DNA from 2 places in the Klebsiella sp. GFKo11 genome. Region 1 is predicted to be linked to the other one. Evidence: riboswitches for the same ligand, from Rfam matches in the RefSeq annotation. Region 1 holds a riboswitch; the other holds the start of a gene.
What was found. A riboswitch is a leader RNA that binds a small molecule or an ion and turns the genes downstream of it on or off. The one in region 1 is predicted to bind thiamine pyrophosphate.
Positions count from the first base shown of each region.

Region 1 (4,259 bases):
TTCGCCCTCTTGCTCAAATCCAACATCCGCCCCGCCGATCAGCATCGGCGGATCCTGGTCCAGACGATCGACTCGCTCCACCGATTCCGCCAGGCTCAGCTGTTGGGCGCGTAGCGATGCCAAATCCATAATCACTCCTTAACGGTGGTATTGCGCCGACAAACGGTGCACCGCCTCCACAAACACACCCGCGTGTTCCGGGTCGACGTCCTGGTGAATCCCGTGGCCGAGGTTGAAGACATGACCCTCACCCTGACCGAATCCGGCGAGAATGGTCGCCACTTCTTCCTCGATACGCGCCGCAGGAGCATAAAGCATTGAAGGGTCCATATTGCCCTGCAGAGCGACTTTATGGCCCACGCGACGGCGCGCATCGGCGATATCGGTAGTCCAGTCGAGGCCCAGCGCATCGCAACCGGTTTCCGCCATCGCTTCCAGCCACTGCCCACCGCCTTTGGTAAACAGGGTTACCGGTACGCGACGGCCTTCGTTCTCACGCAGCAGACCATCGACGATTTTATGCATGTAGTAGAGCGAGAACTGCTGATAATCACGACCGGTCAGCGCGCCGCCCCAGGTGTCAAAAATCATCACCGACTGAGCGCCCGCTTTGATTTGCGCGTTCAGATACAGCGTGACGCTTTTCGCCAGCTTATCCAGCAGGGCATGCAGCGCCTGCGGCTCGGCATACATCATCTTCTTGATCACCGTAAACGCTTTGCTGCTGCCGCCTTCAACCATATAGGTCGCCAGCGTCCACGGGCTACCGGAGAAACCAATCAGCGGCACTTCACCTTTGAGCTCGCGGCGGATTGTACGCACCGCGTTCATCACATAGCCGAGCTCCCCTTCCGGGTCAGGGATCGGTAGTATATCGACATCCGCTTTACAGGTGATGGGCGAGGTAAAACGCGGGCCTTCACCGGCTTCGAAATAAAGCCCCAGCCCCATGGCGTCCGGGATAGTCAGAATGTCCGAGAAGAGGATTGCCGCATCCAGCTTATAGCGACGCAGCGGCTGCAGCGTCACTTCGCAAGCCAGCTCAGCATTTTTACACAGCGACATAAAGTCGCCCGCTTCGGCGCGAGTGGCTTTATATTCCGGTAAATAGCGGCCCGCCTGGCGCATCATCCACACCGGGGTGACATCAACCGGCTGACGTAGCAGCGCGCGCAGGTAACGATCGTTCTTCAATTCGGTCATTTTTACATTCCTTTAGCGTTGATGCGCCAAGTGTAACATGTCACTCATACTCTGCCCGACACATCGCCAAGGTATCTTCTATCAGGCGGCGGGCAACCGTGCCCGGCGGCGGCAGGAGCGGCAGATCGTCATAGCGATACCATCCCGCTTCCAGCAACTCTTTCTTATCGATAACAATCTCGCCGCTGTCGTATTCCGCCATAAACGCAGTCATTAGCGATTGCGGGAACGGCCACGGCTGGGAGGTCACGTAGCGCAGGTTTTTCACCTTAATGCCGCTCTCTTCCATGACCTCACGGGCAACCGTCTGCTCCAGTGTTTCACCGACTTCGACAAACCCGGCCAGCACCGTATGCACGCCGTTGCGATGGCGCGTGTGCTGCGCCAGCAAAATAGAATCATCCCGTCGAATAGCAACGATGATGCACGGCGCGATTTGCGGGTAATAACGCTCACGGCAGTGGCTGCAGAGCATCGCCCATTCAGTTTTGCTGGGGTGCATCGGATGCCCGCAATAACCGCAGAATTTATGCGAGCGATAGAACTCCGCCAGTTGGATCCCGCGTCCTGCCAGTTGAAAAAGGCCAGCATCCTGATCGAGTACCTGACGCAACGATCCCATCTCATGTCGACGCTCCTGACGAACCAGCCACACCGGTTCGCCCTGCCATTCCCCTATGCGCAGCGCGGGTTGCCCCGCAAGATTAAAATTTACCGCTTCGCCATATGGTAATTCCCCGTCGGGTAACCATAATTTCTGTTCGTGGCTGACTATCCACCAACCGCGATCTAATTTTTCAATAATACGATCCATATCTATTGCACTACCTTCATTTTACTGGCACTTTTAACATTAAATTTACATTTTGGTGAGCAACGTATTTCTCTTTAAAACTTGCGGAGTCAACCATGTTAAACCAGCTGGAAAACCTGACGGAACGTGTTGGAGGCAGCAATAAACTGGTCGATCGCTGGCTACAAGTACGTAAGCATTTACTCGTGGCTTACTACAACCTGGTTGGCCTGAAACCTGGCAAGGAATCATTTATGCGGCTTAATGAGAAGGCGCTGGATGATTTTTGTCAAAGTCTGGTGGACTATCTCTCCTCCGGTCATTTTAGTATTTATGAACGCTTTATCGCCGAATTGGAAGGTGATACGCCACTTTTAACCGCCACTAAGCTTTATCCACAGCTGCAAGCCAACACTCAGCAGATCATGGATGACTACGACTCTTGCCTCGAAAACGCCATCGATCACGATAACTACCTTGAGTTTCAACAGGCGTTATCGGATATCGGCGAAGCGCTGGAAGTACGCTTTGCGCTGGAGGATAAACTCATCGCCCTCGCCATCGCCCACAGCCGAAAGGACCCCGTCAGCGACAATATCGCGCCGACGGCTTGAGTTGTCCGCTATTAACGAGTAGTTTACATACATTCCCCCTCTCAGAGAGGGGATGTCATCTTGTCGGAGTGCCCATTTTCCACAGTGGAAAAGGCTGAGACCGTTAATTCGGGATCCGCGGAACCTGATCAGGCTAATACCTGCGAAGGGAACAAGAGTAAACTGCATTTAGCGTCAGCCCATCTGGGCCCGATCGCATCTGTTACTCCATCCGTCGTCTGACAAGCCATATCCTGTTCACCTGGAATGAGCTATGTCTACAACAAAAATGACCCGTCGAGAGCAACGCGAACATGCGCAGCGCTTTATCGACACGCTGGAAGGCACCGCATTTCCCAATTCGCAACGTATCTATATCCGCGGCTCACGTGAAGATCTTCGCGTCCCGATGCGCGAAATTCAGCTGAGCCCGACGCTCATCGGCGGTGCTAAAGATAATCCCCGCTATGAAGCTAACGAAGCCATTCCTGTCTATGACACGTCCGGCCCTTATGGCGACCCGGAGATAGTAATCAATGTCCAACAAGGTCTGGCAAAACTACGCCAGCCGTGGATTGAAGCGCGTGGCGACTGCGAAGAACTCTGCGATCGCAGCTCGGCATATACCAAACAGCGCCTGTCAGATGATGGCCTCGACGAACTGCGCTTTACCGGCCTGCTAACACCAAAACGCGCTATCTCCGGGAAATGCGTGACTCAGTTGCACTATGCCCGCCAGGGCGTTGTCACCCCAGAGATGGAGTTCATCGCCATCCGTGAAAACATGGGCCGCGAGCGCATTCGTGGCGAAGTGTTGAGACACCAGCATCCCGGAGTTGGGTTTGGCGCACGACTGCCGGAGAACATCACCCCGGAATTCGTACGCGATGAAGTCGCTGCCGGGCGCGCGATTATCCCCGCCAATATCAATCACCCTGAGTCAGAACCGATGATAATCGGCCGCAACTTCCTCGTGAAGGTCAATGCCAATATCGGCAACTCGGCGGTCACTTCATCTATCGAAGAAGAGGTCGAGAAGCTGGTGTGGTCCACTCGCTGGGGCGCGGATACGGTGATGGACCTGTCGACCGGTCGCTATATTCACGAAACCCGCGAGTGGATCCTGCGTAACAGTCCGGTACCAATCGGTACCGTGCCGATCTACCAGGCGCTGGAGAAAGTTAACGGGATCGCCGAAGATCTCTCCTGGGAAGCCTTCCGCGACACGTTGCTGGAGCAGGCTGAACAAGGCGTCGACTACTTCACTATCCATGCGGGCGTGCTGCTACGCTACGTGCCGATGACCGCCAGGCGGCTGACCGGCATTGTTTCACGCGGCGGTTCTATTATGGCGAAGTGGTGCCTCTCCCATCATCAGGAGAACTTCCTTTATCAGCATTTCCGCGAAATCTGTGAAATCTGCGCTGCCTATGATGTTTCCCTATCGCTGGGCGATGGTCTGCGTCCGGGTTCCATTCAGGATGCTAACGACGAAGCGCAGTTTGCCGAGCTGCACACGCTGGGCGAACTGACCAAAATCGCCTGGGAGTACGATGTACAGGTGATGATTGAAGGCCCAGGCCACGTGCCGATGCAGATGATTCAGCGCAATATGACCGAGGAGCTGGAACACTGCCACGAAGCACCTTTCTACACCTTAGGGCCGCTCA
Region 1 covers NZ_CM151369.1:5,992,655-5,996,913, forward strand. Annotated here, with positions in the region: gene nfi (deoxyribonuclease V) at 1-129, opposite strand, end outside; gene hemE (uroporphyrinogen decarboxylase) at 139-1,203, opposite strand; gene nudC (NAD(+) diphosphatase) at 1,244-2,017, opposite strand; gene rsd (sigma D regulator) at 2,113-2,610, shown strand; TPP riboswitch at 2,665-2,778, shown strand; gene thiC (phosphomethylpyrimidine synthase ThiC) at 2,864-4,259, shown strand, end outside.

Region 2 (4,259 bases), 2.5 Mb from region 1:
ATGGCCCTGATTCTGCCTGATAGCCCAGTTGTTCCAGAGCATCGGCTTCCAGATTACGCGCCTCAAGATTACCTGGGTCGGCGAAGACGATTATGCTCACGACCTGAGCCACCCAGCGGTAGTTACCCTGGTCGTAATCCTCTTTTGCTTTCTTAAGGATGGCATCGGCACCGCCCATATAATCAACGAATTTCTTCGCCGCTTCTTCTGGCGGCAGTTCATCCAGGGTTGCCGGGTTGCCGTCGAACCAGCCGAGATACAGCACGTAGGTTGCCTTTACATCATGGCTGACGGAACCGTAGTAACCGCGGTTGGCCCAGGTGTTTGCCAGGCTGTCCGGCAGCTTGAATTTGGCGGCGATTTCATCGCGAGTCAGGCCTTCGTTAGCCATGCGCAGGGTCTGGTCGTTGATGTAACGATACAGGTCGCGTTGGCTTTTCAGCAGGTTAACAACGTTCTCATTGCCCCAGGTCGGCCAGTGGTGTTGCGCCATGATGATTTCGGCTTTGTCGCCCCAACGCACGATGGCGGCGTTGATATATTTCGACCATGGCAGCGGCTCGCGAATTTTCGCGCCACGCAGAGAGTAAGTGTTATGCAGGGTATGGGTGACATCTTCTGCGGATTCGATCAGCTTCTTCTCTTCGATATACCACAGCATTTCTGACGGTGCTTCCGATCCCGGAGCCAGCATAAAGTCATAGGTCAGGCCGTCGATAGTCTCTTTTTGGCCATCTTTCTCAATGATGTTGGTCGGGGCAATCAGGGTGACGGTACCGGCAGAGGTCGTCGTACCCAGCCCTGCACCAACCTGACCGGTGGCTTCCGGCTTCAGCAGGTTACCGTACATATAGCTGGCGCGGCGGCTCATCACGTTACCAGCCATGATGTTTTCCGCAACGGCGGCTTCCATAAAGCCGGAAGGCGCGTAGATTTTGACTTTGCCGGATTTCACATCAGCTTCATCAATCACGCCGCGCACGCCGCCGTAATGGTCAACGTGGCTGTGGGTGTAGATCACTGCAACCACCGGTTTATTGCCGCGATTTTTGTAATACAGATCCATACCGACTTTGGCGGTTTCCGCCGACACCAGCGGATCCACAACGGTAATGCCTTCTTTACCTTCGATGATGGTCATATTGGAGAGATCGAGGTTGCGAATCTGGTACACACCTTCGGTCACTTCAAACAGGCCGCTGATATTAATCAACTGGGACTGACGCCAGAGGCTGGGGTTGACGGTATCCGGTGCTTTTTCACCCTCTTTAATAAAGTCATACTGCTGCGGGTTCCAGATGACGTTGCCCTGTTCGCCTTTGATTATCTCGGTGGGCAGTGCGGCGATAAAACCTTTATGCGCGTTGGTAAAGTCGGTGTTATCGGAGAAGGGAAGTTGTTTGTACAGCGCGTCGTTCGCTTGTTTGGTTGCCGCTGTCGCTTCTTTAGGGGAGGTCTCCGCCCAGCTTGTCAGGGGGAGGGTAGAGAATATTCCAGCCAGGGCCAATCCTTTCATTATCGGGGTTAATTTCATTGGGATCCTCGAGGTTTTTACGCTGATTTACTCACTAATTTCGATATGACGTTGGGTTACATCCTGTAATGACTCCTCAAACTATAATCGCGTATCTGAAAAAGTGTTTATTTTGTTAATGAATTGTTTTTTTTGTTGTTGATTGTAATCAGTGGGCATCCCCAGGCCAGCTTGCGTTGTCCGGTGACTTCCCGTAACCTGCCCGCTGAGAACGTTTTATCTCTCAATGACTCGGGGTGCCCTTCCTTGTGAAGGCTGAGAAAAACCCGTACCACCTGATCTGGATAATGCCAGCGTAGGGAAGTCAGAGACCGCAGGGTCGTCGCTTCTTCATCGCCTGGCGGGAGCAAACGATGTCTGACCTGCTAAACCCCGCGCATATTGCCCATCTGCGGCATCTTTTTCGCCGCCATTCCCCCCTTGTTCACTGCATGACTAACGACGTGGTGCAGACCTTTACCGCCAACGTGCTGCTGTCGATTGGCGCATCACCAGCGATGGTTATCGACCCCGATGAAGCCAGTCAGTTTGCTGCGATTGCCGATGCGCTGCTGATTAACGTTGGCACGCTGACCGTTGAGCGCGCGACGGCGATGCGGGCGGCGGCGCATAGCGCAAAGCAGGCGGGCAAACCGTGGGTGCTGGATCCGGTGGCGGTCGGCGCGTTGACTCTGCGCACTGAATTTTGTCGGGAGCTTCTGGCGCTACAGCCTGCCGCTATTCGCGGTAATGCCTCGGAAATTATGGCCCTTGCCGGGATGAGCGGCGGTGGGCGCGGCGTTGATACTACTGATACCGCCGCAGCCGCGCTGCCTGCGGCTCAGGCGTTAGCTCGCCAGTTGAATACCGTGGTCGCAGTAACCGGAGAGGTCGATTACGTCACCGATGGTCAGCGTACGCGCATGGTCACCGGCGGCGATCCGCTAATGACTCGGGTGGTGGGTACCGGCTGCGCGCTGTCGGCGGTGGTTGCCGCCAGCACGGCGATGCCCGGTGAACGTCTGGAAAACGTCGCTGCCGCCTGTGGTCTGATGAAGTTCGCGGGTGGAATCGCGGCGCAGCGGGGCGGTCCCGGCAGCTTTACTCCCGCATTCCTGGATGCACTGTACGCGGAGGGCGGCCTGTGAGACGAATCAATGCTTTAACCATCGCCGGAACCGACCCGAGCGGCGGCGCGGGGATCCAGGCGGATCTCAAAACCTTCTCAGCGCTGGGCGCTTACGGCTGCTCGGTCATCACTGCGCTGGTGGCGCAAAACACCCGAGGCGTGCAGTCGGTGTACCGTATTGAACCTGATTTTGTCGCCGCGCAACTGGATTCGGTGTTCAGCGATGTGCGAATCGATACCACTAAAATTGGCATGCTGGCGGAAACGGATATCGTCGAAGCGGTGGCGGAGCGACTGGCGCGGTACCAGATTAAAAACGTGGTGCTGGATACCGTGATGCTGGCGAAAAGCGGCGATCCGTTGCTTTCGCTCAGCGCAGTGCAAACGCTGCGTCAGCGCCTGCTGCCGCAGGTGTCGCTAATCACCCCGAACCTGCCGGAAGCGGCGGCGCTGCTGGATGCGCCGCATGCCAAAACTGAAAAAGAGATGCTGGAGCAGGGCAGGGCGCTGCTGGGAATGGGCTGCGGCGCGGTATTAATGAAAGGCGGTCATCTTGATGATGCCGAGAGCCCGGACTGGCTGTTTACCCGCGAAGGTGAGCAGCGCTTTACCGCGCCAAGAGTGCAGACCAAAAATACGCACGGCACCGGTTGCACGCTATCGGCGGCGCTGGCGGCGCTGCGTCCTCGTTACGATGATTGGGGGCAAACGGTAGCGGAGGCTAAAGGCTGGCTCTCTGCGGCGCTGGCGCAAGCGGATTCTCTGGAAGTCGGGCACGGGATTGGCCCGGTGCATCACTTCCACGCCTGGTGGTAAACGGCACGACAACGTGCCAGCAGACTGTGCTGAAAAAATACGCTCCCGGCTGGAAAATATGCTGAGTCGGTACCAGGCTTAACCTGCCCAAAATAATTGGGTTGGGAAAATGCATGCCGGTTTCGACCGGCACTTACGGGAGATCGCTATGACTGATATTACGCAGTTACTTGGCAAAGATGCCGACACGCTTTTACAGCACCGTTGTATGACTATTCCAGCCGACCAACTCTATTTGCCGGGTTCGGACTATGTCGATCGGGTGATGGTTGATAACAACCGTCCGCCAGCGGTGCTGCGTAATATGCAAACCCTGTATAACACCGGACGCCTGGCGGGAACCGGGTATCTGTCTATCCTGCCGGTTGACCAGGGCGTAGAGCATTCTGCTGGCGCTTCTTTTGCCGCCAACCCGCTGTACTTTGATCCGAAAAATATCGTCGAACTGGCTATTGAAGCCGGTTGTAACTGCGTGGCCTCCACCTATGGCGTGCTGGCCTCGGTGTCACGCCGCTACGCGCACCGCATCCCCTTCCTGGTCAAACTGAACCATAACGAAACGCTGAGCTACCCGACTGAATACGACCAGACGCTGTACGCCAGCGTTGAGCAGGCGTTCAATATGGGAGCCGTGGCGGTAGGGGCGACGATCTATTTCGGTTCTGAACAGTCTCGCCGTCAGCTTGAGGAAATTTCTGTGGCCTTTGAGCGCGCGCATGAGCTGGGCCTGGTGACCGTGCTGTGGGCCTATCTGCGTAATCCGGCGTTCAAGAAAGATGGTGTCGATTATCACGTTTCCGC
Region 2 covers NZ_CM151369.1:2,097,320-2,101,578, forward strand. Annotated here, with positions in the region: gene AC07P6_RS10115 (alkyl/aryl-sulfatase) at 1-1,534, opposite strand, end outside; TPP riboswitch at 1,757-1,853, shown strand; gene thiM (hydroxyethylthiazole kinase) at 1,888-2,661, shown strand; gene thiD (bifunctional hydroxymethylpyrimidine kinase/phosphomethylpyrimidine kinase) at 2,658-3,458, shown strand; gene fbaB (class I fructose-bisphosphate aldolase) at 3,607-4,259, shown strand, end outside.
Region 2: linked by a shared signal. The riboswitch ahead of thiM (hydroxyethylthiazole kinase) and the one ahead of thiC (phosphomethylpyrimidine synthase ThiC) in region 1 are both predicted to bind thiamine pyrophosphate.